4 regions of the Brevibacillus sp. SKDU10 genome follow, and region 1 is predicted to be linked to each of the others. Evidence: riboswitches for the same ligand, from Rfam matches in the RefSeq annotation. Region 1 holds a riboswitch; each other region holds the start of a gene.
What was found. Region 1 has a riboswitch for cobalamin ahead of AYJ08_RS11660 (FecCD family ABC transporter permease). Riboswitches for the same ligand answer to the same signal wherever they lie in the genome.
Positions count from the first base shown of each region.

Region 2: another riboswitch for cobalamin. It lies ahead of metE (5-methyltetrahydropteroyltriglutamate--homocysteine S-methyltransferase); the one in region 1 lies ahead of AYJ08_RS11660 (FecCD family ABC transporter permease).
Region 3: another riboswitch for cobalamin. It lies ahead of cobJ (precorrin-3B C(17)-methyltransferase); the one in region 1 lies ahead of AYJ08_RS11660 (FecCD family ABC transporter permease).
Region 4: another riboswitch for cobalamin. It lies ahead of nrdI (class Ib ribonucleoside-diphosphate reductase assembly flavoprotein NrdI); the one in region 1 lies ahead of AYJ08_RS11660 (FecCD family ABC transporter permease).

Region 1 covers NZ_LSSO01000151.1:2,511-9,934, forward strand. Annotated here, with positions in the region: gene AYJ08_RS11645 (polysaccharide deacetylase family protein) at 1-94, shown strand, start outside; gene AYJ08_RS11650 (ABC transporter substrate-binding protein) at 651-1,676, opposite strand; gene AYJ08_RS11655 (ABC transporter ATP-binding protein) at 1,702-2,505, opposite strand; gene AYJ08_RS11660 (FecCD family ABC transporter permease) at 2,507-3,604, opposite strand; cobalamin riboswitch at 3,855-4,051, opposite strand; gene AYJ08_RS11665 (DUF421 domain-containing protein) at 4,463-5,323, opposite strand; gene spoVAC (stage V sporulation protein AC) at 5,464-5,937, shown strand; gene spoVAD (stage V sporulation protein AD) at 5,950-6,963, shown strand; gene spoVAE (stage V sporulation protein AE) at 6,960-7,313, shown strand; gene AYJ08_RS11685 (DUF1657 domain-containing protein) at 7,342-7,424, shown strand, end outside.
Region 2 covers NZ_LSSO01000215.1:805-8,228, forward strand. Annotated here, with positions in the region: partial or broken gene AYJ08_RS22505 (ABC transporter substrate-binding protein) at 1-781, opposite strand, end outside; gene AYJ08_RS22510 (manganese catalase family protein) at 1,018-1,587, opposite strand; gene AYJ08_RS22515 (spore coat protein CotJB) at 1,604-1,885, opposite strand; gene AYJ08_RS22520 (spore coat associated protein CotJA) at 1,887-2,102, opposite strand; cobalamin riboswitch at 2,398-2,592, shown strand; gene metE (5-methyltetrahydropteroyltriglutamate--homocysteine S-methyltransferase) at 2,759-5,053, shown strand; gene AYJ08_RS22530 (FAD-dependent monooxygenase) at 5,350-6,864, opposite strand; gene AYJ08_RS22535 (ABC transporter ATP-binding protein) at 7,133-7,424, shown strand, end outside.
Region 3 covers NZ_LSSO01000149.1:71,696-79,119, forward strand. Annotated here, with positions in the region: gene AYJ08_RS11225 (bifunctional transcriptional activator/DNA repair enzyme AdaA) at 1-240, shown strand, start outside; gene AYJ08_RS11230 (hypothetical protein) at 417-935, opposite strand; gene AYJ08_RS11235 (nitroreductase family protein) at 1,044-1,607, opposite strand; cobalamin riboswitch at 1,802-1,993, shown strand; gene cobJ (precorrin-3B C(17)-methyltransferase) at 2,181-3,983, shown strand; gene AYJ08_RS11245 (sirohydrochlorin chelatase) at 3,998-5,041, shown strand; gene cobK (precorrin-6A reductase) at 5,038-5,808, shown strand; gene AYJ08_RS11255 (precorrin-8X methylmutase) at 5,841-6,506, shown strand; gene AYJ08_RS11260 (cobalt-precorrin-5B (C(1))-methyltransferase) at 6,503-7,424, shown strand, end outside.
Region 4 covers NZ_LSSO01000041.1:3,076-10,499, reverse strand. Annotated here, with positions in the region: partial or broken gene AYJ08_RS03745 (ABC-F family ATP-binding cassette domain-containing protein) at 1-1,099, shown strand, start outside; gene xerS (tyrosine recombinase XerS) at 1,270-2,391, opposite strand; cobalamin riboswitch at 2,883-3,079, shown strand; gene nrdI (class Ib ribonucleoside-diphosphate reductase assembly flavoprotein NrdI) at 3,278-3,703, shown strand; gene nrdE (class 1b ribonucleoside-diphosphate reductase subunit alpha) at 3,669-5,723, shown strand; gene nrdF (class 1b ribonucleoside-diphosphate reductase subunit beta) at 5,739-6,731, shown strand; gene AYJ08_RS03720 (GntR family transcriptional regulator) at 6,948-7,424, shown strand, end outside.

The sequences.
Region 1 (7,424 bases):
AATGATTACGGTATCAGAGTTGATTACCATACGGAATCAGTTCCCTGTGAAAGCAAATTTACCTTCCCTGCTCCCCGTGAGAGGCCATAAATAATTTTTTTACGTCTCATCGATCATAAAAAAACCGCCATAGCTGTGGTGGCAGCATGGCGGTTAAAGTGTATGGGAGAAGTGTCAGGTAACAGATTCCTTTTACGAAAAGGAATTTAGTTGGCTTATATTCAGATCATCGACTTTTGAGTTATCAAACAACTTTTCGCTTGTTGCTGTGAAATGGTTTTGTTAGCTTGTTTTTATCAATGTGTCTTGAATGTAGAATTTACCTTGTCGGTATAAATCCTTGTCAAGGTAAAATCAGGAAGATAGATACTTCTTTCTTCCTTGTATAATTCCTTTCATAGAATCTGTTACGCTAATTCTCCCACACGATTCCTGGTGCAATTGGTATCAATCCGTATGAATGTACCTATGCACAATCTATGACCGATTTGGTTACAAAAAGGTTGCAAATATAATTGTATTTTTATTTATACCTACAACTAAGACGAATCCTCTTCATTATCTCCATAAAAAAAGCACATGCGAAGATAAGATGGTCAACCATATTCCAGCATATGCTTTCTGTAAAAGCTACCATATGAGCTCTTATATTAGAACTTCTCTGGATAAAATCCTTTTGCAAGTATTTCTACCGCTCGCACATTTCGAACACCTTCAAATACATCGGAGAGTGGCAAGCTAACAAATCTCTTATTCTTAATAGCAGGGATATCGGAAAGTGCTTTGTTTTCTAGTAAATACTTGATCTTCTCTTCTGCACTTGGTTTATCATAATCATTGATTACAATTACATCGGGGGCTCGTTTTATGGCTTCTTCCCAGCTCACTTCACTCCATGATTTTTCTAAATCACCAAATACGTTTTGTCCGCCAGCCATTTCGATTAAACGAGTTTCTAAGGAATTTCCTGTTGTATACAAACCTGAATTAACACTATCAAAGACCAAAACTTTGACTGGCTTTTCTATGTTTCCTATCTTTTGTTGAATAGCCTGAATATCCGTTTTCATTTTAGCAACAATATCCTTAGCACGATCCTCTACATGCAGAATTTTACCTAATTGCATCAAATCCTCATAAACCTCGTCGACTGTCGGATGCTTAGATATCGTTCCTGTAATGGTATAAGCCGGGATACCAATTTTTTGCAGCTCTTCTACACTGCCAATTCCTTTTGCTGTAAATGCAGAGCTTCTGCCAATAACGAAGTCAGGATCTACACTTAGAAAGACTTCTAAGGAAGGATATTGCTTAGACAAAAGCTTGATTTGATCATATTTTTCCTTATATTCGGGCAAGACTTCGTCGTCAGGATAAGCTGTACCGACCATTACGTCTTCAACACCTAATGCTAGTAGCATTTCGGTCACATGCTGATTCATACTCACTACTCGCTTCGGTGCTTGTTCGAAGGTTAACGTATGCTCTCCATTTTTAATTTGAATCTTCTCAGCTACTGGTTGTGAATTAGTAGAAGCTGCCTGAGGAATCGTCCCATTTCCACAGCCACTTACTAGTAATGAAAGACCGGCAAAGATTGTAATCATCATCTTTTGACCTTTATGCAAAAGGCCTTGCTTCTTCGTAGTGGAGCTTTGCATAGTACGTTTGTTCATCTTGTTTTCCTACCTTTTCCTTTATTCAACAAATAACCTGATCTGGGATCATATAATGAATGTTCACTCTTCCTGTAACTGGATGAACGGTTACTTCTGTTTGAATCTTGTACACTCGTTCTAAAATTTCAGGCCGAAGAACTTCCTGAGGAGTTCCAGAGCAAACGATAACTCCTTTTTCTAGCATATAAAGACGATCGCAGAACATAGCGGCCAAATTTAAATCATGTAAGGCGGCCAATACGCTTTTTTGCTGTTGTTTCAGCAATTTGAGCATCCCTAATTGATGATGGATGTCCAAATGATTAGTCGGTTCATCCAGCAGTAACAGATCGGTCTCTTGTACAATTGCTCTTGCTAATAAGACGCGCTGCTTTTCTCCCCCGGATAAACTCAGATAACTCCGATCACCCATGTTCTGCAGGCCAACTTGAGCTAGAGCTTGCTCTACTAACGCTAGATCATGCTTATTCTCCTGCTCCCACATACTCTTGTGCGGAGAACGTCCCATCAGTACAAGCTCGTATACATTAAAATCAAATTGAATCTGCGTTTCTTGAACCACTGCACTCAGTTCTTTTGCTAATTGCTTCTGCTGGTATTGACCAAGCTCTCTTTCCAGTAAATAGATACTGCCTGTAGTGGGTAAAAGAGTCCGATATACCTGCTTAAGAAGAGTAGATTTACCACTACCATTCGGGCCAAGCAAGCCCACGAATTCTCCTTTTTGTACGTGTAAATCTATATCCTGCAAGATACATGTCCCTTGAATCTCATATCCAACTTGTTTTAACTCAACATGCTTGTCTACGTCCAATTTTGTAGGCACATTAGCTTCCTCCAAACGTATACGCCCTACGACGCAGCAGCCAGATAAAAAATGGACCGCCGCAAAGCGCTGTGACTATTCCTATCGGCAATTCTTCGGGGGCAATGATTAGTCTAGCCAATACATCCGCCCAGATCATAAAAATCGCTCCACCACAGGCACAAAGAGGGATTAGCCTCCTATGATCAGAACCCACCCACAAGCGAAAGATATGGGGTAACATTAAACCAACAAAGCCAATGCTACCGCTTACAGCAACCAGTAAGCCTGTAACGAGAGAAATCGTAATCAGTAGAATCTTACGCATATTTTCTGGATGTAAGCCAAGTAGCGTAGAGGTTTCTTCCCCTAGTATCAACAAATTTAGATTGCGTGCATTTACCCATAAGAATATAAAGAAAGCAAGTACTGCAATCGTTGGCAATACAAGTGACTCCCACTTGGCACGAGTGAAGCTTCCCATCATCCAGTACAGCACACTTGAAAGGCTTTCCGCTCTTGGTGCCAGCATAATAAAAAAACTAGTAAGCGCTGACAACATAATAGACACAGCTATTCCAGCTAACAACAAACGTATTAGCTGCACCCTTCCGCCTACCAAAGACAAAAGAAACACCAATATAACGGAAGCCAAAGCACCTAAAAAGGCCGCTAAAGAAAGCGCATACGAACCAAATACTCCCAAACTACCAAATAACAGCACTGCTGTTGCTCCCACCGATGCCCCTGATGATACGCCTAAGATATATGGATCAGCTAAAGGATTACGAATCAATGCCTGAATGGCTATCCCAACAATAGACAACCCGGCACCTACAACCGCAGATAATAAAACACGTGGCAGTCGAATATCCCAAACAATATGCATCTGCGCGTTAGACACGTCTGTCCCTACCCATTGTTGTACAAAAGGAACATGTGAGCCTATGACCTTCCAAACGGTAACTGGGTCAATTTGTACTGGTCCCAGCATGATTGCAACCGTCAGCGATAAAAATAATACCACGCCGCTTCCCATCAATTTCGCTATCCAATTTTTTGTATATTGCGTACCGATGCTGTTTACTGACCTTGGGGCTGTCGTGGCGGTTTGTTGCATGCTTCTCCCCCCTATTTAAAACAAAGTAACAAAATGAAACTACTAACTCAGTGATCACCCAAGCTTCAAGTGCAGGTGGCACCGCAATTGGACCTCTACGCCCCGCTAACATGTTATTACTTAAAGATTCGCACAAAAAAGCATCCGTTCCAAAAGGAGACAGATGCTTGGGTTTTTGGACAAACCAATTCCTATAGGTGTATGTACACTATCATCATACGACCTACCCAAACACCTGCCCATCCTCGTGGGAGTGTTACATCTTACGGCAGGTCTCCTGGCTCATGAATCCTCGCAAGCATCCTCCCTTCCCATTCTCTGCAAAAGCGAACAGTGGTGTATCGGATGTTGCTCCTCATTTACAGTGGCGGGACCGCATCGGATTTTCACCGAACTTCCCTTTTAAGTCTGATCCTGAAATCAAACACCGTAACATGGCTATAAATCTGTTGTAATTGTTTGTGAGTGTAACACGATTTGGTGGAACATGGCAAGGCAATGGTTAATTTGTGATAGGTTTGTAAGAACTTTGTAAAATATTTACGTAATGTTTGAAGTTTGGTAGTAATCAGTCAGTGGATTGTTTACATAATGTTAATTATGTTATTTAATTTATATCAAAATTTCTTTTCTTTCTCATTTTATTCACGCTTCGTTTCTATCTTTCCATGAATGTAATAGGAAAGGCAAAAAAGCCATCCAATTAAGGATAGCTTACCTTTCATGTAAGTTGCAATCAATTTTATACCCCTGCCATTATCAGGTTCCTGTCATATAGCCTAAGCATTAGCCCCTTGATGATTTTAGTAACTTGGCTGGACAAGGTTCCTATTATAAGGGCTTCTGTATCGACCCTTGTTAGCTCTGTAAGAAAGGTTTTACCCCTTCTATCATTTTTTTTAAGCTTTGAGCCCCCTTCTCATATTCCTTTTTGGCCACGTTATTTTTTGTTTCAAGTGAAAAAGTCTCCAAATCTGCTTGGCATTTTTTCAACGTAGACAATGTCAATGGTTTTTCCTGAGGGACTGGTACAGTAATTTGGTCATCATATAAATCTACATTCAATTGCCCATAACTGTCTACTTGTCCTATATAAACGTTTTCCAATGGTATTCCCATCTTATTGAGAGTTGTGTGGAGCCATCTTTTCGACAATCCTGTGGTTGCCAAAGGCTCTAACATGACATTCCCATCCAAAATGACCGTTTGAGGCTCTCGGCTTGGAGCTCCTTGGATATTCAGATCTTTGGCAGTAAGCGGTTGATTTTCTTTTTTGAGCAGGACACTAATCTGACCGTTCTGCTCTAATAGCGCATACTCAACATCTGCAATTGAGAATACATTTTTTAAGCGCAATTGTTCTAACAATTCCTCACCAGTATAATTCTCTTTCTTGAGATTATCCTCCATAATTTTCCCATCTTTGATCAGTACACGAGCATTTCCTTCAACTATATCGCTCACTGTCTTACTTTTGACCGATAGATAACTGAGAAGAAATGAAATAAGGGCCCAAATGATCATGCTAACGAATCCGTTCAAAAACCTATCATCAACGTCAGCAGAAATGAATCCCGCAATAGAGCCAATCGTAACACCTACAATATATTCAAAAAAAGTGGCTTGGGCAATTTGGCGTTTTCCCATTAAACGGGTCAAGAACAATAAAGTAAAAAGCGTAACGATTGACCTAATAACAATCTCCCAGAATTCAGGCATAAATATCCTCCCTAGTAACATCTAATCCTTCTATGTATTTAGATTGTGTTACTTTGTTGGTTTTTATCTATAAAAGTCAGGTATAAAAACTGGCTTTGTATTCCAAATTAACTTTGACTACATCAATAAAGGAGTTAACAATGGCTACAAAAAACAGTAAATTAACCGCAACTCAAATCGAATATCAAGCCTTTGCAAAAGCGTTAGAGCCTCCACGACCTGTGCTTAAAAATACCATTCGGGCTTTTTGGGTTGGTGGTTTGATTTGTTTACTTGGACAATTTATTCAAACCTTTTTCATTCACTTTTTTCACTTTGATGAAAAAAGCGCTGGAAACCCAACCTCTGCTGTCCTAATCGCCATTTCTGTTCTCCTAACTGGTTTTGGCGTATACGACAAGCTTGCACAATTCGGAGGTGCTGGAACTGCTGTTCCTGTTACCGGTTTTGCCAATTCGATTGCTTCAGCAGCTATTGAACACAAAAGTGAAGGATATGTACTTGGTGTGGGCGGCAACATGTTTAAATTAGCAGGCTCTGTTATCGTTTTTGGTGTAGTTGCCGCATTTTTCATCGCGTTAGTAAAATGGTTTGTTACTTATGCGGTAGGATAGGAGGATCTGAAGATGTTAAAGGGACATCAATCATGGATTTTTCCAAGCAAGCCAACGATTTTATCCACCGCAACTGTTGGTGGGCCTTTCGAAGCACAAGGAAAAATTGCGAATGATTTTGATATTCTTCATAGTGATACCTGGCTGGAGCAAGACAGCTTTGAAAAGGCAGAAAAAATGATGCTGGAAGAAGCTTGTGATCTCGCTGTCAAACGAGCTAGCTTGCAAAAAGGAGATATCAATTATCTCATTACAGGAGACTTAATGAACCAAATCACCTCCTCAAGCTTTTCAGCACGTACGATTGGGGTACCTTATCTAGGGATATTTGGTGCTTGTTCAACCTCTATGGAGGGGTTGGCTTTAGCAGCCCAATTGATAGATAGCAGGTCAGCTAATTATGTTCTTACGAGTACTTGCAGCCACAATTCGACTGCTGAGAAACAGTATCGTTATCCCACAGAGTATGGTGCACAAAAGCCTCCCTCTGCACAGTGGACGGTAACTGGTGCGGCAGCAGCCGTGGTTGCACCTCAAGGAACAGGTCCGAGAGTTTCCTCTGCTACGATTGGTAAAGTTGTCGATATGGGACTGACTGACCCCCAAAATATGGGGGCAGCTATGGCTCCCGCGGCAGTAGATACCATACAAGCTCATTTTCGAGATATGCAAATTGGGCCTGATTATTATGATTTGATCGCTACGGGCGATCTTGGAAAACTTGGTCACTCAATCGCAGGAAAACTATTGAAAAAGCATGGATTTTCCATTCGTGAGGAAGCTTTCACAGATTGTGGATTATTAATTTATAACGACAATCAGGAGGTTTTCTCCGGGGGTAGCGGCTGTGCATGCTGTGCCACTGTAACATATGGTCATTTGTTAAATCGGTTAGCTAATGGGGAATGGAACCGAATTTTGGTTGTAGCAACAGGCGCTCTGCTTTCACCACTCAGCTTTCAACAAAATGAAACGATTCCTTGTATAGCACACGCTGTAGCTATTGAGAGGGGGGGAAATGAGTGAGCATCTTTATTTGGGCATTTATTGTTGGAGGCATCATCTGTGTCATCGGTCAATTATTAATGGATGTTGCCAAATTAACACCTGCTCATACAATGTCTACCCTAGTGGTAGTTGGGGCCATTATGGATGGACTAGGTTGGTATGAACCGTTAATCAAATGGGCCGGAGCCGGTGTTACGGTCCCCATTACAAGTTTTGGGAATGCTCTAGTACATGGGGCTATGGAAGAAATGCAACGGGATGGTATTGTCGGGATTATTACAGGCATTTTTGAAGTAACCAGTGCAGGTATTTCGGCTGCCATTATTTTTGGTTTTTTAGGAGCAGTTGTATTTAAACCAAAGAGTTAGAGACATACTAAATCAGGAGGTGATATCGATGACAGTAGCTTCTTCAGTAAAACAAACTCTGGCTAGCTTAAAAAGTGCACAGGCCAATTTAGAAACCTTTGCATTAAGTAC
Region 2 (7,424 bases), on a different contig from region 1:
GACCGGGGATAAACTTTTCAAATTTGTATGGACCAGCTCCGACTGGTTTTGTATGCAAGGTACGTAGATAGTCAAGCTTACCTGGTTCATAGCCTTTTCCATAATAAGCTTTGGACAAAACGTGACCACCAAGCAGGAGAAGAGAGCGAGCGTTTACTTTCTCAGTGGTTATCTTGATTGTCTGTGGGTCGATGACTGTAATCCCCTCAATGGTTTTTGCTTTTCCTTCTTTATAAGCTTTGCCGCCCTTAATGTGTACTTCGGCGATTTCTGTTTCTCCGTCATACGTTTTATCATGCAATACGGTGAGGGTGAAGGCGACATCATCAGCAGTCAAGGGTTCTCCATTGCTAAATTTTACATTTTTACGTAGATGGAAGGTATATGTAAGCTGATCATCGGAAATATCCCACTTTTCTGCTAATTTAGGAACTGGTTTGCCACTCTTATCAATATCTACAAGTGGAGAAAACATCACGGAGGTAACGTTACCGTCATAACCATTGTGATAAAAATATGGATTGAAAACCCCGCCTGGTTCAGTTAAAGCTACTACAACCGTGTCTTTTCGATTTTTAGCCGATTGAGGCGACTTCGATTTGTCTGTAGCAGCGATAACAGCATCTCCTGCGTTCTGTACCCGTAGTGTTTGAGCCTGAGTATCTGCCTGACCATCGGCTGGAGTATTAGAGGTGGATGGAGCTCCTTCGCTACTGCAACCGGCTAATAAGGAAGCTCCTAACAGAAATGTGAAGAATGAATGTATAAAAGCTCTTCTCATGATGATCCTCCTTATAAATTGGAAAATGTAGACTCATTATATTATTATAATTCCGATCTGTAAAGTATGAATTAATCTTATTTCTGCAATTCCCACTTGAAAAGCTTTTTGACAAAAGGCTGGACATAAGCGTAGAGGAAAATAGAGCGTAGAAAAAGCATTTGACCAAATCTCTTACTAGAAATTTGGTCAATTAGCCTTTCATATTCACTTGTAGCGTGTAGTTAGTTTCGTAGTTAGAAAATTTTCTTCTGTTCCCGATCTGCTTTTAGAATTTCCACTGCTTCACGAAACCGTTGAGAATGTACAACTTCACGTTCACGAAGGAAAGAAAGGCTATCGATTAAATCGACATCATCAGTCATATTAATCAACCATTGATAAGTAGCCCGTGCCTTTTCTTCAGCAGCAATATCCTCATACAAGTCTGCAATCGGATCACCTTTTGCTTGAAAATAGGTAGCTGTGAAAGGAACACCGGCTGCATCATGAAAAAACAAAGCCTTATCGTGATTTGCGTAATGTGCGCCAAGACCAGCTTCCTCTAGCTGTTCAGGAGTGGCGTCCTTCGTTAGCTTATATACCATTGTTGCAATCATCTCGAGATGGGCAAATTCTTCTGTGGAAATATCGTTTAAAAGACCAATGACCTTATCAGGAACAGTATAGCGCTGATTCATATAACGTAGAGCGGCCGCTAATTCCCCATCAGCTCCACCGTATTGTTCCATCAAGTACTTTGCCATTTTCGGGTCGCATTTGCTTACGCGAACGGGATACTGTAATTTTTTCTCATAAATCCACATTCAAAATTCCCCCTTTCTAGACCTGCCAAGGCCAAGGTACTTCGTTCCACGACCAAGGGTACTGCGAAAAGCTATTGCCAAAATTCATCAGAGGTCCGAATGAAGATTCGAATTGGCGCTTTAGTGTCATACTTTGCTGTGCCGTATCGTTGAATTGCCTAATAGCAGTCATGTCAGTAGGATGGGTATCAAGATACAGGTTTAGTTCCACTAACACAAAGTCAATTGCCTGAATTTGGTGAAGCAGCTCATAATATTGTTGCTGGCGTTCATCCGTAAAAGTACCATGATCGCTCACTTTATTTGCCTCCCTTGTACGGATTTTCATAAGGCGCATACAGAGCAGGCCAGAGGGTTCCTAAGCAAAGAGCTTTGTATGGATCAAATTGGGGTAAATTCGGGGGTTGAAATCCCAAGTAGAGCTGTGGTGGTGTTTCATAGGTTACAACCCGTTGTGGCGGACAAGGATCACATGGACCGATATAAGGAAAGTATGCCTTTCGATTTCGACTCATATGATTGCCTCCTTTCCTGTAGATGTCCTTATATGCTTATCAATTGGACAAGGGGAGTAGAACAGAAAACATAGGCAAAAAAGAGAAGGAATTCCGCTTTTTACGTCAAGTTGACAAAAAGGGCGAGCGGTGGTGCGAAGGATGGGCAAAATCCAGTTTGCCATGGAGGTGGCAGAAGTCTTCCTGCAACAATAGGAAACTGAATTGAATAAAAATATGGAATTTTATGTGAAGTTATATTATGATAGCAAGCATACCTAGAATAAAGGTTTAGATATCTTGGTGATATGGATGAATTAAATATGTGGAAATAGGTTCTTTGAACAATGAGTGTCAAGGATGAAAAGGGAAGCACGGTGTAAATCCGTCACGGTCCCGCCACTGTAAAAGAGGAGTCAGTACAAAAAACCACTGATCAACTAAGGATTGGGAAGGTATGTGCTGATGTGGATTCTTAAGTCAGGAGACCTGCCTATTTCAACAACACTGTGTGACCTACGGGAGATAGGGAGGTGTTAGATAGCTGTGGCAGTTGTACATGTATATTCACTGCTTGTTCAAGCATCTCTAACCATCTTTTGAACGGGAAGAGATGCTTTTTTGTTTGAGTTGTGTTTTTTACCGAAAATATAACCTGTTTAGGAGGGCGAACAAGCATGAATAAAGGAATAAGTAGCAATTTAGGATATCCACGCATTGGGGAAAATCGCGAATGGAAAAAGGGATTAGAAGCATTTTGGGCCGGGACAATTGAAGAGAAGGAATTTCTTGCCCAAATGCAACAAAGCAGACTCCAGCATCTGCAAAAACAAAAGGAAATAGGCATTGATCTGATCCCGGTCAATGATTTCACTATGTATGATCACATGCTGGATATGGCCGTGATGTTTGGTTATGTTCCAAAACGCTATGAATATGCTGGTGGGGAAGTACCTTTGTCCACCTATTTTGCTATGGCACGAGGCAATCAGCATGCAGTTGCTTGCGAAATGACCAAATGGTTTAATACCAATTATCACTACATTGTGCCGGAGTTTCAGGATATCAAACCCGTCCTTACCGAAAATAAACCGCTTCTTGCTTATAAAGAGGCAAAAGAGGAGCTGGGGATTAAAGGAAAACCGGTTATAGTGGGACCTTATACCTTTATTAAGCTATCCAAAGGGTTCGATCGGCTACAGATACCGGCTATTATCCTACAGCTCGTCCCTCTTTATGTGCAGGTTCTAACAGAATTAGCACAGGAAGGCGTGAAGTGGGTTCAGATGGATGAGCCAATTCTAGTAACATCTTTATCCGAAGACGAAATGAAGACGATCTCCTACATCTATGAACAGCTTCATGAAGCTGTTCCACAACTCCAAATCATGCTGCAAACCTATTTTGGTTCCGTTACATTTTACAATGAAGTGATTAAGCTGCCTGTAGCAGGAATTGGATTAGATTTTGTCCATGATGCAGGACGAAGCCTTGAGCAGATCACAACAAATGGTTTCCCTCAGGATAAAGTACTTGGGGCGGGCATCATTGATGGAAGGAACATTTGGCGTGCAAATCTGACTCATAAGACAAATCTTCTCTCTACTATCAATGAGCATGTCGATGCATCTCGTATCTGGATTCAGCCATCTAGTAGTCTACTTCATGTTCCAATCAGTCTAAATCAAGAGACAGAGCTTGATCCACTCGTTAAAGATTCATTGGCGTTTGCAGATGAAAAATTAATTGAAATCAAGCATGTTACAGATTGGTTGCAGAACGGAGAGGAAAGCGTTAAAGAGATTTTTGCGGAGAATCAAACCATCTTAGAACGGGTAGCGAACGCTGTAGCTCGCAATCGCCCACATATACATGAGGCTGTTGCCAGCTTGCAATTAGATCAGATCGGCCGTGCATCTGATTATGAACAACGGCGAAAACAACAACAACACCAATTACAGTTACCAATTCTCCCTACTACAACGATTGGTAGCTTTCCACAAACAACAGAAGTTCGTCAGGCGAGAAATAAATGGCGGAAGGGGGAATGGTCGGCAGAGCAATATGAGCAATTTTTGCAAGCAGAAATCCGGGAATGGATTGACATACAAGAGAAGGTTGGGCTTGATGTGTTGGTTCATGGGGAATTTGAACGAACAGATATGGTGGAATTTTTTGGCGAAAAACTAGGTGGATTCGCTTTTACTAAAAACGGATGGGTGCAATCCTATGGTTCACGTTGTGTAAAGCCTCCAGTTATTTATGGAGATGTAGAGTTTATTGAGCCGATGACAGTCAAGGAGAGTATCTATGCACAATCTCTAACAACTAAACCCGTCAAGGGAATGATTACAGGACCTGTCACTATTTTAAATTGGTCCTTTGTGCGTGACGATATTTCCAAAGAGCAGGTAACCTATCAAATTGCACTTGCCTTACAAAAAGAGGTAGAGGCGTTAGAAGCTAGTGGGATCACGATGATTCAGGTTGATGAACCAGCACTACGTGAAGGGTTACCGTTAAAGAGAACGGAATGGGAAGCATATTTAGAATGGGCTGTAAAAGCCTTCCGCTTAACGACTTCTACTGTAAAAGACACGACCCAAATTCATACCCATATGTGCTACTGCGAGTTTCATGATTTTATCGATTCTATCAGCGAACTGGATGCAGATGTTATTTCAATAGAAACATCGCGCAGCCATGGTGAGCTAATCCATGCTTTCCATAATCATTCCTATCTGAAAGGAATTGGTCTAGGCGTCTATGATATTCATAGTCCCCGTGTTCCAACTGTAGAAGAAATGGTAAAAATGATTGAGAATGCTCTACAGGTCCTTGAACCCAGACAATTTTGGATTAATCCCGATTGCGGATTAAAAACAAGAGGGCGTAAGGAAACGATCGCTTCCTTAGAAAATATGGTGACTGCAACTCGATTAGTTCGTAACACCATAACAGCTATTCCCTAAGATTGCGTACGAGATTCAAAACATATCTTCATGGATCTTGTGTTTCCCCCTGATACGAATCATCACTACACAATACTTGAAAATAAAAGGAAAGAGAATATAGGGACGAAAAACTAGCCTGGTTAGTTGAATGGCAGCATTTCTAGATGGGGTGATATCCTAAGCACTGAAATGCTGCCATTCCTATTTTATACAAGGCTCTATAACGAAGATTCATGTGTTGCAAGAAGGGAAACGATAGTTGTTCTCTTACACAAGGGACAATAGATAGAAAAAGGTTGGTACAGACTCAGAAACTAAGGCAGCATGATGTCAGTCAGAGTCTTTTCAATATTTGGTATGAGTGAAGATTCATCAGAAGTGTTCCAAGCAATAAAACCATCAGGGCGAATCAGGACAGCTACTTGGCTTTGCAAAAAAGGTGGGAATTGGTCAACAGATAAGCATTCCAGCTGGAATCGCTTCATTATCGGTTGCAATTGTGCAAAAAGAGATTCATTCTTACCAAGACCAGAAATCAATAGGACCCAATGACCATGCTGCATGATTGTGAATAATTGTTCCCTTTGACCTGTTAGGAGAGAGCCATCTACATTGGGACAACGATGACCCGCTAATGAACCTGCTGAGAGAATTGGAAGGGGCGGATAAACAACTTGCATACCGCTTATTTGCTCAGCAAACCTACGATTAACATCAGGTATGGTTAACAGTTTCGACATGAGCTCGCGTAATGCCAGTCCGCTTTCAGTAAAATCTTTCAATAAATGTACTTGAGCTAGCGTTTCTTTTAGAAAAACTGCCCCAGCCTGATGACGCTCTACATGATACGTATCTAGTAAATGCAAGGGTGCTTTTTCATGAATGACGGCTGCTAGCTTCCAACATAAATTCACAGCATCCTGCAATCCTACATTGAGTCCTTGGCCTCCCGCAGGAAAATGAATATGAGCAGCATCGCCAACTAAGAAAATTCGTTTGTTTCGATAACTAGCGGCCTGACGGTGTGTACTACCTACCCGTGAAAGCCATCCTGCATGCTGAATGGGCATTGTTTGGTTCGTAATTCGCTCAATAGATGTCTGTAATTCTTCTAGCGTCACAGGAACATCAGGTGGAATATGGTAGCGGAGAGGGTCGATCATTGCAAATCGGTATACGCCGTCTGCAATCAACATCATTAATAAAGAACCATTTTCATTATAAAACTGTAGGAAAGGCTCTGCTGGAGGCTCTGTAAGAATAATATCACCTAGCATAGCGGTGAAAGTGGAGGGGCTCCCTGTGAAGTCAATTTCGGCGCATGTACGTACAAGGCTTCGGGCACCGTCTGCACCGATTACATAATTAGCGGTTAATTCATAAGATTCAGTTTCGTTTTCTATTAATAAATGAACCTGAGAATCTGTTTGTTGCAGATTAGTCAGTTGATGCTGACGTCTTATTTCTACTCCAAGCTCTAGTGCACGTTGTTCGAGAATTTCCTCTGTAATGGATTGAGGAAGAAATAAGGTATAGGCAAAGGGAGTATCCAAACGGGAAAAGTCAAGACGTGTTTCAAGTCCGGCATAATGAGCACTTGAAAGCGGATATCCACGAGTAATAAATCGATCAAGAATCCCTCGCATTGCAAAAATTTCTAGAGTTCTAGGGTGTAGGGTCAATGCTCTAGAGTGCCGAACCCTCTCTTTACGTCTTTCTAATACGATTACATGAATATTTGATTGTGCTAATTCGCATGCACACATCAGTCCTACAGGGCCACCACCAACGATAACAACATCAATTTGAGCCTTAGTAGATGTTTTCATTAGATTAAGCTCCATTCTAGTTATATTTTGATTCCTAGGATACAATTTAAGCTGAAATCGTGGAAAACGCAACCATTTCTTTCTAACCTGTTGTTGGGGAGTCACGTCAACGTGTTAGTAGATTAATAAAGGAATCAAGTTTACAAAAAAGAGCAAAAATGTAACCTACACTTCTAATTGAGAAAGATATTCACTTTCAGTTTTTGATCGTTTATACTTAGCAGTAATGTTTTCATTAGTAGACAAGAGAGAAAAGAGTGATAAATTCGTGTTACGTCGGTTTTTTTCTTATTATCGCCCTTATAAAGGGTTATTTATTTTGGATTTTACATGTGCCATTATTGCAGGCTTGCTAGAGTTAGTATTTCCTTTGGCAGTTAATCAATTTGTCGATAAACTGCTCCCTGGGCAAAATTGGTCGCTGATTATCGGGGCTTGCTTTGCATTGTTGGGAATTTATGTTTTAAACACAGCCCTTAATTTTGTTGTCACTTACTGGGGACATATGCTTGGTATTAATATTGAAACGGATATGCGTAAAAAGCTGTTTGACCATATCC
Region 3 (7,424 bases), on a different contig from region 1:
CAGCGTTGTTTTTCTCGTTGTATGAAGATAACGCCAGGGAAATATTTAACGCGCATCCGAATAGATGAAGCGAAGAAGCAGCTACTAGAAACAGATCGAAATGTTTCAATGATTGCAAGCAGAGTAGGTTTTCGTAATAGTGCCTATTTTGCCGCTGTTTTTCAGAAAGAAACAGGTTGTACACCTACTCAATACCGCTTACAGCAGAAGAAACAGGGAAAAACAGGGACGACACGCTAAGTGCATCTGCTGTAAAACGGGAGAACATACATATAAAAAAGAATGGAAGAACAGTTGAAGCGTTTCTGTAGCTGGCAGAAACGCCTTTTTGTACGAGGAAAAGACAGATAAAAAGCACCTTCTGTCATGTTGCGAAATTCGCAAACTAAGAGGTGCTTTTTGTCGTGTCTGCATTTTTACCTTCTCTCACCCATGATGCGCTCTAAAAAATAATCGACTGTTACAGCTAATAAGCCAACAAATAAAGGAGTTAATGGTGTTAACAAGACATCAGGAATCCATGTGGTGTGCACGAGATAAAAAATGAAGGTCGTTGCTAAAATTTCAGGTATCAATTTCCAATTTCTTGAGATATGTAGTCTTTGCATTATGTATAAAAGGACTGGTTCAAGAATTAGTTCGTACAGCATTAACATGAAAAAGGAGACGACTGCAAAGGAAACGAGTGTCCAGAAATCAGATTTGTCGACAAACATAGGAAATAGAGTGCCGACTGTCCAGAGAATCGTAACCAATAAGAACACGACGATGGCGCTTGAGAATAAAACCAGCAAAGTTGCAATAGCGATAGCTAGACCATTAATCCAGAATCCACCTTGCTGTCGATCTCCACTCGTCACAGCGCGTCGAAATAAAAAAAGTCCCGCTGTCGCACACAAGCCCACCAGTATGGCAAAAGTCATGTGGTTTGTCATATGTATCATCACCTACTATAAAAATAATACGTAGCAGGTGAGGAAAATGTTACAACAAAGCGGGGAAAAATGTAACCTTTTTGTAACCTTTCGAAATATACCAAAGCTTTACTCAACCCAGGTTGTTTTTTGCGTGAAAGGCTTTCGAGCAGTTCGAGGTGTGGCTTCATCAGTTGGATAGCCAATAAATAAGGAACCAATCACTTTTTCTTGATCAGATAGGGACAAGAAGGCTTTGAGACGTTCATCTCTAGCTAAACCTACACCACGCGTACGCCACACAAAACCTAGACCTAGCTCAGAAGCCATCAGCCACATCGAATGAATAGCGCAGCTTACAGCATAATCATTATCAAGCGAAGAAGCTTCGTCGCCTTCTATGATTTGTGATGTAGCGACTATAATGAGAGGGGTAGCCAGAACATTCTTCATGGACTCTTCTACTAAATGAGGTTTGGTAGGAAAGCGTTCAAGCAAGAAATCCTGAGCTAGCTGGTTAAACCGTTCCTTAGCAGCACCTTGAATGACATAGAAGTGCCAAGGCTCTCGCAAGCGATCATTAGGTGCTAATATAGCTGCTTCCAGTAGCTTTTCAATCTTTTCTTTTTCTACAGGGCGACCATCGCAGGCGCGTATAGCTTGACGTTGTTGTAAGGTGTGTAAGAGGGACATGTTTTAACAACCTTTCTATAATATGTTAATTATGATACTGTATATTCAAATATATTTTCCTCTATGCATAAAAAAAGAAGATTTCTAATAGTATGTCAGTATACGATCTTCTTTGACCACTTGTCCAGTCCCGTGTGGGCTAGACAGAAAAGTATGGACAATAAAATGCAAATTGGATTATGATAGAAGTAATCACATAAGCTTGGGAATAAAGGAATTGTTACATGAGAAACGATTCACAAGGGGAAGTTGGTGAAAATCCAACACGGTCCCGCCACTGTAATTGGAGAGCCCGTTTTTGTCACTGGATATTACAAATTTTCAGAAGACGAAAAGGAGCAGGATATTCCAAGAGTCAGGCTACCCTCTTTATTCTAACAACACCGTCAGACCTACGGCAGATGGGGAGGTGTTATGAGAGCAGTTTTGCTGCAGAAGGGGATACTCCTTTTCAAAAAATAACAAGCTCATCATAACAGCACTTCTCACGTAAGTCAGACGGGGAAGCGCTGTTTTTTTTATTGTATAAAAATGTAAGGTCGATTGCAAATAAGGATAGGGGGCTTGGAGTAGATGGAGAAAGGAAAAATTCTACTAATTGGCTTTGGACCAGGACATCATGATCACATTACGCATCGGGCAAAAGAGGCTATCCTGGAATGCGAAGTGATAATTGGCTACAACACTTATGTAGATTTAATTCGAGAGCTTATTTCAGACAAAAGTGTCGTGCGTACTGGGATGACAGAAGAGGTTAGCCGCGCTCAAGAAGCGGTAAGATTGGCTGAGTTAGGTCAAGTTGTTGGCGTTATTTCTAGTGGGGATGCTGGGGTATACGGCATGGCCGGACTAGTTTATGAAGTCCTAGTAGAAAAAGGCTGGACGGAATCTGCTGGGGTGAAGGTAGAGGTTGTACCTGGTATTTCATCCATTCAGTCTTGCGCGTCTTTATTGGGTGCTCCAATCATGCATGACGCTTGCACAATCAGCTTGAGTGACCATCTTACACCGTGGGCAACGATTGCTAAGCGTGTAGAAGCAGCCGCTTCTGCTGATTTTGTCATTGCGCTGTATAACCCGCGCAGTGGTCGCCGTACACGACAAATTGTAGAAACACAGCAAATATTATTAAAATATCGTTCTCCAAAAACGCCTGTAGGAATCGTAAAGAGCGCCTATAGAGATCGAGAGCATGTTGTAATTACAACACTTGCAGACATGCTGCAGCATGAAATTGGAATGCTGACAACAGTAATCATCGGGAACTCGACTACCTTTGTTTACGACCAAAAAATTATTACTCCGCGCGGATATCAACGTAAATATACGTTAAATCGCATGGATCAACCGTTAAAACCTCATGAACGCTTGCAGGAGAAGGCAGAGCCTTGGGCGCTTCACAGCCAGCCTCAGAGTGGAAATCCGGTATCTGAGTCATCTTCTGTGCAAGAAGTGGCTGTAGCGACTTCACCGAAGGCTACAATACAAGAAGCTCAGGTTTCTGATTCCGCACCATCAGCGGCAATGGAAGCCCTTTCAAATCCCAGGCGATTCTCAGGGGAAGTAGAACAGAATTCTTTTCAGGCAGAGGCAGAGAGCTTTCAAGCTCCTAAACAAGCGGTAAAGGCCTTTCAATTAGCGATGGAAGCGCTTGCGTGCGTTGATGAAAAGACAGCATTAGAGTTAAATCAGGGTATCACTCCACCACCTCGCCCGTTTAGCGGAGTTGTTGATATTTTAGAGCTAGGAGTTTCGCCTGGTGTAGCTCGTAAGAATTTTACCTCTGAGCAAATGCGTCTACTGGCCGATTTGACCAAGGATGGCGGAGAAATGATGTACAGCATTGAGCATCAAATTATTCTTCGCTTACCGCAGGTAGATCCAGAGCAGGTCACGCAACAATTAAGAGCAGTCGGCTTTCAATTGTTTCCGATCGGGGCTAGTGCGCAGGTGAAAGCTTGTGATTTTTGTGATTTAGAAAAGGATGAATCGATCCCTGTAGCTGAGGAATTAGGCAGACGATTAGATGGTCTAGCTGTGCCAAAGGATTTAAAAATTGGCTTTAACGGCTGCGGAATGGCTTGCTACGGTGCAGTTATGGAAGACATTGGTCTTGTATACCGACGTGGCGCATATGATGTGTTTTTAGGTGGCAAGCGCATCGGACGTAACGCTCATCCTGGACAACGTATAGCTGAGGGAGTTCCAGAAGATCAGATCATTGGACTTGTAGAACGGATTGTGGATGAGTACAAGGCAAAGGGTCATATCGAGGAACGATTCCATAAATTCTTTAAACGTACAGGGCAGGTACTTGAATACCGCTATCAGGAATTCGTAGCTCCATTGCAGATCGAAGAACCGTGTGGAGATTAAGGGGGGGGAATTTTTTGAACGGAATACTTTTTATCGGTCATGGTAGCAGAGATGCCGAGGGAAATGAGCATCTTCTACAGTTTACACAGCGAGTTACGGAATTGTTACAGGAACAAACAGACGTGACACTGTATGAGACTTGTTTCTTGGAGTTAACCAGACCAACCATTATGCAGGGCGTGCAAAAAATAGTAGAACGTGGCGCTACCACTGTAGCAATGGTACCTTTAATGCTGTTTCAAGCAGCCCATGCTAAACTGCACATCCCTCATGAAATAGACGAAGCTAAGGCGAAATATCCCCATGTAGATTTTCGCTATGGGCGTCCCATAGGTGTTCACGAGGATATGGTGCAAATTTTGCGGGATCGTCTACAACATACAACTACCTATACACCGCTAGAACCGGCTAACAAGGATAGTGCCATTCTTTTAGTAGGTCGTGGTAGCAGTGATTCAGATGCAAACAGCGATCTTTGTAAAATAGCCCGCTTGTTATGGGAGAGTACAGGGGTAGGTAACGTTGAAGTGGCGTACATGGGCGTTACCTATCCGACAGTGGAAGAAGGATTAGTCCGTTGTGTAAGACAGGGAGCTAAGCAGATTTATGTCCTTCCTTATTTGCTATTTACGGGTATCCTGTTAAAACGTTTAGAAGAAAACTTACAACAGTTTCATCAGGACTTCCCTGATATACATGCCTCGATGAGCGAGGCATTAGGGTTCCATGAACTGCTAGAACAAATTGTAGTAGATCGTTCTATAGAAGCATTACAGGGACGGGCATTAGCCAACTGCGATCTTTGTCAATTTAGAAAACTTGCTGTATTCGATCATCACCACCACGACCATGATCACCATCATGACCATGATCACCATCATGACCATGATCACCACCACGACCATGATCACCACCATGACCATGGCCACCACCATGATCATAATCATCACCATGCAAACGGACACAGCCATACCCCTGTAACCCAAGAGGAGCAAACAGCCTGTAGCAAGGAGTCTCAGGCTACAGAAGCTGACGATAAACGGGGGGTACGTGTATGATCCTGTTTTTGGCAGGGACAAGTGATGCACGCGAATTGGCTGTCCTTTTGAAATCTACTGGTGTTGATCTACTGGCAACGGTTGTTACCGATTCTGCCGCTAAAAGCTTAGAGGACGAGGGAATTACGACGCGAGTAGGAAGACTACCACTAGCGGATATGATTGCCTTAGCCAAGGAACAAAAGGCTACAACCATTGTGGATGCAAGTCATCCTTTTGCAGAAGAAGCATCTAAAAATGCTATGGCTTGCTCAGAAGAATTACAGCTTCCTTACATTCGGTATGAGAGGGAGACCCGCAGTTATGTTGACCATCCTAATGTGCTCATAGTGGAAAATTATGAACAAGCAGCATTGGAAGCAAAACAAAGAAAAGGCGTAGTGATGCTAACCACAGGAAGCAAAACGCTTGGTACGTTTACTAAGCATTTGCTAGGTGATCCTGAGATTCGTTTGATTGCACGAATGCTGCCACGCAAAGACAATATGGAAAAATGTGAAGAGTTAGGCGTAGAGCAAAAAAATATTATTGCCATGCAAGGTCCTTTCTCGAAAGAATTGAATGCCGCTTTGTATACACAATATGGTGTTACTACAATGATTACAAAAGAAAGCGGTAAGGTAGGAGCTGTAGATGAGAAGCTGGCGGCAGCCCTAGAGCTTGGCATCTATACCATTATGATCGACAGACCTAAACTCGTGTATGGAGAGACGCATCACACATTTGATAGCGTTTTGAAAGCGTTAAGAACACAGGCTACGGTCTAAAAAATAACGGAACCAAAGAGGGGAGAAATCATATGTCATCGCAATTTCATACGGAGTTTAAACCACTAACGATTCAACCACAAGAAATTGAATCAAAAAGTTTTGAAATGATTACAGAGGAGCTAGGTCCACATCCTTTTACGGATGATCAGTATCGTGTGGTGCAACGCGTTATCCACGCAACAGCCGACTTTGATTTAGGGCGTAGCATGAAGTTTCATCCTGATGCAGTAGAAGCGGGCATTCGCGCTATTCAAGCTGGTGAACCAATTATTGCAGATGTTCAAATGGTTCAAGTAGGCATCAGTAAGCCACGTCTAAAGGCGTTTGGTGGAGATGTGCATGTTTATATTTCTGATGCTGATGTCATGGAAAAAGCGAAAGCCGAGAATACAACTCGTGCTATTATCTCTATTCGCAAAGCTACGAGCCAAATTAAAGGTGGTATCTACGCGATTGGGAATGCTCCTACTGCTCTGCTTGAATTGATTCGTCTTGTGAAAGAGGGTAAGGCCAACCCTTCATTGGTTATTGGCGTACCAGTTGGATTTGTATCTGCAGCTGAATCCAAAGAGGAATTAGCGAAGTTAGATATTCCATTTATCACGAACTTGGATCGCAAAGGCGGTAGCCCAGTTGCTGTGGCCGCGGTTAATGCGTTGTCCATTCTAGCAACAGAACGGAGCGAGCGTGCATGACTAATGCAAAGGTAGCGGAGGCAGAAAATGAGAAGCCACTTCGTCACGGATATACAACAGGTTCCAACGCTACCGCCGCCACGAAAGCTTCCCTGCTAGCCTTACTTAGCGGGGAAGAAGTTTCGGAGGTGGAAATTCTTTTGCCTAATAAGGATCGGGTCACGTTTCAAATGGTATCTCAGGAACGAGGAGAAAATTGGGTGGAGACTGGTATCATCAAGGATGGTGGAGATGATCCAGATGCCACCCATAAGGCCCTAATTTTGTCACGTGTTTCTTGGCGTGCAGATAGCGGAATTCATTTGGATGGCGGAATAGGTGTCGGTAGAGTTACAAAGCCCGGATTGCCGATTCCGGTAGGTGAAGCAGCTATTAATCCTGTTCCACGAAAAATGATTAAGGGCGTTGTCCAAGAGCTTTTAGATCAATATGAAATAGAAGATCGTGGAGTCAGCGTTGTCATTTCAGTGCCGAATGGAGAAGAGATTGCTAAGAAAACGCTGAATGGACGGTTAGGAATCGTTGGAGGTATCTCCATTTTGGGGACCCGAGGAACGGTCGTACCATTTTCAACAGCTGCTTACAAAGCATCGGTAGCTCAAGCTATTCAAGTAGCAAAGGCAAGTAACTGCCAAGCTATTGCCATTACAACAGGTGGACGCAGCGAAAAAACAGCGATGGAACTGTATCCGGATTGGCCAGAAGAATCGTTTATTCAAATGGGAGATTTCGTGGGCTTTAGTGCACTTATTGGCAAAAAGCAAGGATTTACCCATATTTCGATGGTTGGAATGATGGGAAAACTGTCTAAGGTTGCTCAAGGAGCAATGATGGTGCATTCCAAGGGATCTTCTGTTGATTTTGAATTTTTGGCGGAGGTAGCCAGAGAAGTCGGTGCAAGTGAAGAACATATTGCAG
Region 4 (7,424 bases), on a different contig from region 1:
TCCGCGTCTTGAAGCTGACAAAATGGATTTGTTTTTTCGCAGGGCAGATAGAAGCGGTCAAGATGTAATAAGAATGAGTGATGTGACGAAATCCTTTGGGAATGTGTGCCTATTACAAGAAGCGAATTTTACCATGCGATATGGGGAGCGGAAAGCTTTGCTTGGTTCCAATGGCAGTGGAAAATCTACGCTCCTTAAAATGATTTTAGGGGAGCTAGAACCGGATGCAGGTACGATAGCACTTGGAAGCCAAGTAAAGATCGGTTATTTATCACAACAGGCTTTAGAAGGAGATCCCAATCGGCGTGTGATTGACGCGTTTCGAGAGATCGCCATTGTAACAGAAGCACAAGCACGGCATATCCTGGCAGGTTTTTTGTTTTATGGAGAGCAAGTTTTTAAAAAAGTGGGACAGCTCAGTGGTGGAGAGCGGATGAGATTAAGGCTGGCTCAGTTAATGCATCAAGACATCAATCTATTTATACTAGATGAGCCTACAAACCACTTGGATATTGAAGCGAGAGAAACATTAGAGGAAGCCCTGCTCCATTATCAAGGTTCACTTGTCGTTGTATCTCATGATCGGTATTTCTTGCAAAAAATGGTAGGCGGCGTCTGCTGGATTGATAATCAGCGTCTAATCCATTATGAAGGAACCTATGAGGAAGCGAGAGAAAAGCGCAGAAAGCACCGATTCGTTACCAATCATACAATAGGAGTGCACAAGCAAAAAGACAAGATCGCAAAAGGAATACAAGACAAAACGCAGAGTCATACTGATCGGCAACAAAAGGGACGATGTGACCAGGCTGAAACGGTAGATCTTGTACTTCAAACAAAGCAAACAGAGAATGAAGATCTGGCACTGGCTAATTCTCTCCCTAAAGCGAAAGTTCCTAAAGTGAATGCATTTAAGCTTCAGCAATTGGAAGCAAAGATCGCTCGAAAAGAGGAGCAATGTAAGGCGTGGCAGCGAGAAATGGAGCAAGCTAAGGATGACTATGTACAGCTAGTCCACTACCAGAATCAACTAGAAGCACAAGAACAAGAGATCAAACAGCTCTATGAAATGTGGTACGCCATGCAAGGGAAAGAATAGATTGGCCCCAGAATAGTAAGTAAATAGGAGCAGGCAGCTATCTTTCAAAGAGAAGGATGCTGCCTGTTTTTTTGTATGTCTTAGCATAACGGGAGGATCGTGTAACGAATAAGATTGGGTGCAGCTTTGACGTTGTAGGTATTTTCATGTAACGAAGAGGGGGCGTTTCATTACAATTTACTGGTTGTTCGATTGACTGCTTGACTCAACGCATCATCGAGTACATGGGCGTATTGCATCGTCGTATCTATTTTTGAATGTCCTAATTGAGCTTGAAGCTGATGAGGATCAGGGTTTAAGCGCAAAAATTGGGTAGCAAAGCTATGACGTAATTTATGTACAGAAATGTCCGGCATTCCGAATGCACTTCCATATTTTTTAACTAATTTTTGAACGGAACGTAGATCGATGCGGTGTCCGATTGGGTTCGTAGGTGATACCGTGAGAAATAACGCGTCCTCATGAGCAGGCGGCTGATACTTTTGGCGTGTATTCAAATAACGAAGCAAATATTCCTTTCCCCAGTCACTGAAGAATGGAGCATCCTCTTTTTTGCCTTTTCGAATCATTAAGACCTGATTTTTTTCCAAGACCACATTTTGTAGGTTCAAATTAACAATTTCAGAGACACGAAATCCGCCAGAAAGGATTAGAGCGATAATGGCTACATCGCGATCCCGATTTCGATAGTGAAAATGTAGCTTTTTCTTGGTATCACAAAACTCTAGGTAGCCATGATATACAAAATCGACAAACTTTTGGATTTGGTCATCTATTAAAATCTTAGAGCGGATAGCGTTTGCACGAGCAAGCGGTGTAACCTCTTCTACATGTAACTCAATTTTTGCCATCACGTTTCGCTTCAAGTAAGATTCGCCATGTTCATCCTCTGAGAGTGCAGATAAATAGTAAAACAGGGATTTTAAACTAGAAAGCTTGCGAGATATTGTCAAATCACTGTATTCTTTTTTTGCACTTTTAGTGGGTTTTGTTAATAGCAACGAACGCTCAAATAAGTGAGAGTCCTGTAAGTAGAGAAGATAGGCTTCGACGGTTTCTTTGCGTAGTCCCTCTAATTCATCGAGTCTAATTTCGCTCATTTCCTGGGCGGTGGAAAGGCCCTCTGCCATTAGCCACCGAAAAAAGAATTCAAAATCACGCAAATAGCCGAGTAAAGTGGAGACCGAAGCGCGCTTTGATCTTTTGTGATCCACATATTTTTCAACAAACCAAGGAAAAGAAGGGATTTTCTCAAGGAGTTGCAAGGAATCCCGTTGTTTTGTAACAGACATGAGAATGACCACCATCCTTTGCTCAACTTCGTCTATTAAAATAAATACATATAAACATGTTATCAAAATGACTTTATACTGGTACAATGATATATCTGTAAGGGATGTAGATTGCTTACTTCAATTATAGAACATTTGTTCTTATGAAACAAGCTAATTATGGATAATTGTGTTAGCCTCTACGCCTGTTTGTTGAAGTCTAGTTATGAGTTTCCCAGTAATAGTTACGTTACTAGGTAAGCTGTAACAGTCTGAGTGGATGCTCTGTTATATAAGAATAGGAGTGTAGTTATGAGCTGGAAAAACATATAAAAGAGGCATTTTTGCATGAAATCTAGCTTGTTTTTCTGTCTATTTATGAGCCGAGTTTTATTTTTAACTCGTAGGCATTTTGTATCTTGCTCTTTTGATAGAAACATTGTATGCTAGGTGACAAGACTACATTTAGTGTCTCATATGAATGTTATATACTACATACTGATAAAAAGTTACTTTACCGCCGAGAATTAGGTGTCATTTTGCGACTTAATAGGGAATCTGGTGAAATTCCAGAGCTGTCCCCGCAACTGTAAGTGTGGATGAAATGAGCAAAACCACTGTATAAGCATGTCTCAGGCGACTTATATGGGAAGGGCTCAAAGTAAAGTGAAACACAAGTCAGTAGACCTGCCCATTCTCTTAGTTTCGCATCTTCGGGGAGTGGGAAGTTGAAACGGTACGGGGATTAAATAGTAGCGGCTATTTGCTTTGCTATTTTTTCTTTGTTGTGCCGTTTTAAAGCTCACCCATGAAGGGATGAGCTTTTTATGTTGGCAAAAAGTTACATTTATCAGCAGTCAGCTTGCTACCATCTTATGTCCTTTATACCTGAAAGGGGGGTGTATCGATGCTGATCGTATATGATTCCAAAACAGGAAATGTGAAACGCTTCGTCCAAAAACTAGATTTTCGCTGTATACAAATTTCCGATGATATCGTCATAAACGAACCTTTCATTCTGATTACATATACAACGGGATTTGGACAAGTTCCTGAAACGACACGACAATTTCTAACGCAACACTCTCAATGGATGAAGGGAGTTGCAGCTAGCGGGAACATGAATTGGGGGACTCGCTACGGACTTGCAGCTGACCAGATAGCCGAACAATACAATGTACCATTGGTCATGAAATTTGAATTGAGCGGTACCAAACGAGATGTAGAAACTTTTAAGCAGGAGGTATTTCACTTTGTCCACGCAACTACCACAATGGATCACGTTGAACAACGAAATTATGGTGAAGAAAGACGGGAAATTTCAGTTTCATAAAGATTTAGAGGCAGCGAAGAGTTATTTCGTTGATTACGTAAATCAGAATACGGTCTTTTTCCATAACTTACGTGAGAAGATTAACTACTTAATTGAAAATGACTACTATGAAGCTGAAGTGTTTGAAGGCTATGAATTTGCCGATGTCGAACGGGTCTATCGCTATGTATATGATAAAAAATTCCGCTTCCCATCCTTCATGAGTGCATTCAAGTTTTATAATAATTATGCGATGAAAACGAACGATGGAAGCAAATTCCTTGAACGTTACGAGGATCGAATTGCTGTAGTTGCCTTGTTCCTAGCAAAAGGGGATAGCGAAAAAGCACTGCAATTTGCAGACCTGTTAATCTCACAAGAATATCAGCCTGCTACTCCTACCTTCTTGAATGCAGGTAAAAAACGTCGCGGGGAGCTAGTTAGCTGTTTCTTGCTTGAGGTAGATGATTCAATGAATTCGATTGGGTTCTCTATTAATTCAGCCTTGCAATTAAGCAAAATTGGCGGCGGTGTAAGCTTGAACCTGAGCAAAATCCGTGCCGCTGGCGAGCAAATCAAAGGACTAGATGGTAAAGCTAGCGGGGTTCTTCCTGTAATGAAGCTGTTTGAGGATGCATTCTCATATGCAAATCAGCTTGGTCAACGCGATGGTAGTGGAGTTGTTTATCTCAATATTTTCCATGCTGACATTCAAGAATTCTTAGATACCAAAAAAATCAACAGCGATGAGAAAATCAGAATAAAAACCTTATCACTTGGCGTTGTTACACCTAATAAATTCTTTGAGCTAGTAGAAAAAGATAAAGACATGTACTTATTCTATCCTCATACTGTGTTCAAAGAGTACGGGCAGCACTTAGACGATATGGACATCACCAGCATGTATGACGAGCTGGTCAATAACCCGCGTGTACGTAAGAAAAAAATCGGCGCACGTGATCTGATCATGAAATTAGCTCAAATCCAGATGGAATCTGGTTACCCATATATTATGTATGTTGATAATGTTAATGAATATCACGCATTAAAAGAGATTGGCCGAGTTAAATTTTCTAATCTATGCAGTGAAATCGCTCAGCTTAGTGAAGTTTCCACCATTAATGATTATGGGGTGGAGGATGTTATTAACCGCGATATCTCTTGCAACCTTGGCTCTCTTAACATTGTAAATGTAATGGCGAATAAGAGAATGAGAGACACGATTCATCTAGCAATGGATGCTCTGACAGAGGTGAGTGACCGTACAAATATTTCGATCGTTCCATCTGTGGCAAAGGCAAACCGAGAGCTTCATTCTGTTGGCTTGGGAGCTATGAATCTACACGGATTCTTGGCTAAAAATAAGATTCCTTATGAGTCAAAAGAAGCGATTGACTTCGCGCGTACATTCTTTATGATCTTGAATTTTTATTCATTAGAACGTTCTATGCTAATTGCAAAAGAGAGAGGAATTACTTTCCAAGATTTCGAGCACAGTGAATATGCATCCGGTAGCTATTTCGAACGTTATAAGCAGCACGATTATTCACCAAAAACAGAAAGGGTTCAGCAATTGTTCGAAGGCCACCATATTCCTACGAAGGAAGATTGGGTTCGCTTGCAGGATGAGGTACAAACCCACGGACTTTACCATGCTTATCGTTTGGCGATTGCTCCAACGGGCTCGATCTCTTATCTACAGTCCTCTACGGCATCTATTGCACCTATTACACAGCGTATCGAGGAACGCGAATATGGAGATTCCAAAACGATTTATCCGATGCCGTTCTTAGATGATGACAATTTCTTCTACTACAAAGAAGCATATGACATGAACATGTTTAATGTGATTGATCTAGTAGCAGAAGTTCAGGTGCATATCGACCAGGCGATTTCTACTATTCTGTATGTAAAAGATGACGCAACCACACGGGATTTGGCTATGTATTACATCTATGCTCAGAAAAAGGGCTTAAAGACGCTGTATTATACCCGTACAAAGAAAAAAACCATTGAGGAATGCGTTAGTTGCAGCGTATAAGAGAGGAGCATCGCAATGTCTAAATTTGAAGCAGTCAACTGGAATGAACCGGAAACCCAGTATACCGAGATGCTATGGACGCAAAATACATCTCAGTTCTGGCTAGATACAGAAATTCCAATTTCGAAGGATTTAAAGTCATGGACGAATCTAACGGACAATGAACGGGATACGTACATGAAGGTATTAGGTGGGCTAACATTGCTTGATACAGAACAAGGAAATGTTGGCATGCCCATGATTGCCCAGCATGTTAAAGAGAAGCAAAAGAAAGCAATTCTAATTTTCCAGGCAGCGATGGAAGAGATTCACGCGAAGAGCTACAGCACTATTTTTACAACAGTAGCAAGTTCTGAGCGGATTCATGAAATTTTCCAGTGGGTAAAAGAAGATAAACATCTGCAGTATAAAACAGCAGTTATTGATGATATCTACAGAGGTATCAAAGATGGCGACGATATGAGCCTGTATAAAGCGATGGTAGCTTCCGTATTTTTGGAGAGCTTCCTGTTTTATTCTGGATTCTTCTATCCACTGTTTTTAGCAGGTCAAGGGAAAATGGTAGCCAGCGGAGAAATTATCAAGCTAATTATCCGTGATGAAAGTGTGCATGGTGTCTTTGTCGGCTTGCTAGCCCAAGAGGTTTTTGCTAGATTAACAGAGGCTGAGCAGGAACAAGCAACAGTGTTTGTTGATGAACTTCTTCAAGCTCTATACAAAAATGAATTAGAATATACGGAAACACTTTATGATTCCATTGGTTTAACACATGAAGTGAAAAAGTATATTCGTTATAATGCGAATAAAGCTCTAATGAACCTAGGGCTAGAACCGATTTTTGATGAGGAAGAAGTTCATCCTGTTGTATTGAATGGGATTCGTACAGAAACGAGTACGCATGACTTCTTTTCCACAAAAGGAAGCGGTTATCAAAAAGGGAAAGTGGAGCCGCTCCATGATCAAGATTTTGATTTCTTGAACCAGCGTGTAAAGGATACCTCATTCTAATAAGGTATGAGATGCTAATAGCGGCTAACAAGCCTTGCATGCAAGCGACAACCGGATTGTGTAGTTTGTAAAAGGAAAGCTAACGAAAAGGACCGTGGTTGGGATAAAGCCCAGCTACGGTCCTTTTGTATAATTTGGAAGTGTAAATAGATTGAAAATTCGGTTGAATGTACAAGCTGTATGCGATATATTACATATTGAATAAGGAGGGAAGACATGCCAATTCCTAGTAATTACGTAGCACCTATTCGAGTGTCAGCTAAAGACCGTGCCTTCTCTCACATTCAAAGATGGATCATAGATGGGACACTAGAGCCAGGAGAAAAATTGGTGGACATTCAACTGGCGGAAGCATTAAACGTGAGTAGAACACCTGTAAGAGAAGCTCTTCAATTACTTGAAGTACAGGGATTGGTCCATATGCAACCAGGGAAAGAGACGAGAGTGACTAATCTTGAGAAGGAAGATATCTTAAAAGTTTATCCTACACTTGCAACATTACATGCACTGGCAGCCGAATTCGCTTCTGTGCACATCTTGCCTCAGCATATAGAACAATTGCAAGAATGGAACGAAAAATTTGCAGGAGCGATTGCCAGAGAACAGCCTTTCCAAGCGATGGAGCATGACGAGCAATTCCATAATCTAATAACAGATGTTGCAGATAATCCGTATTTGAGCAAGTTTCATGTT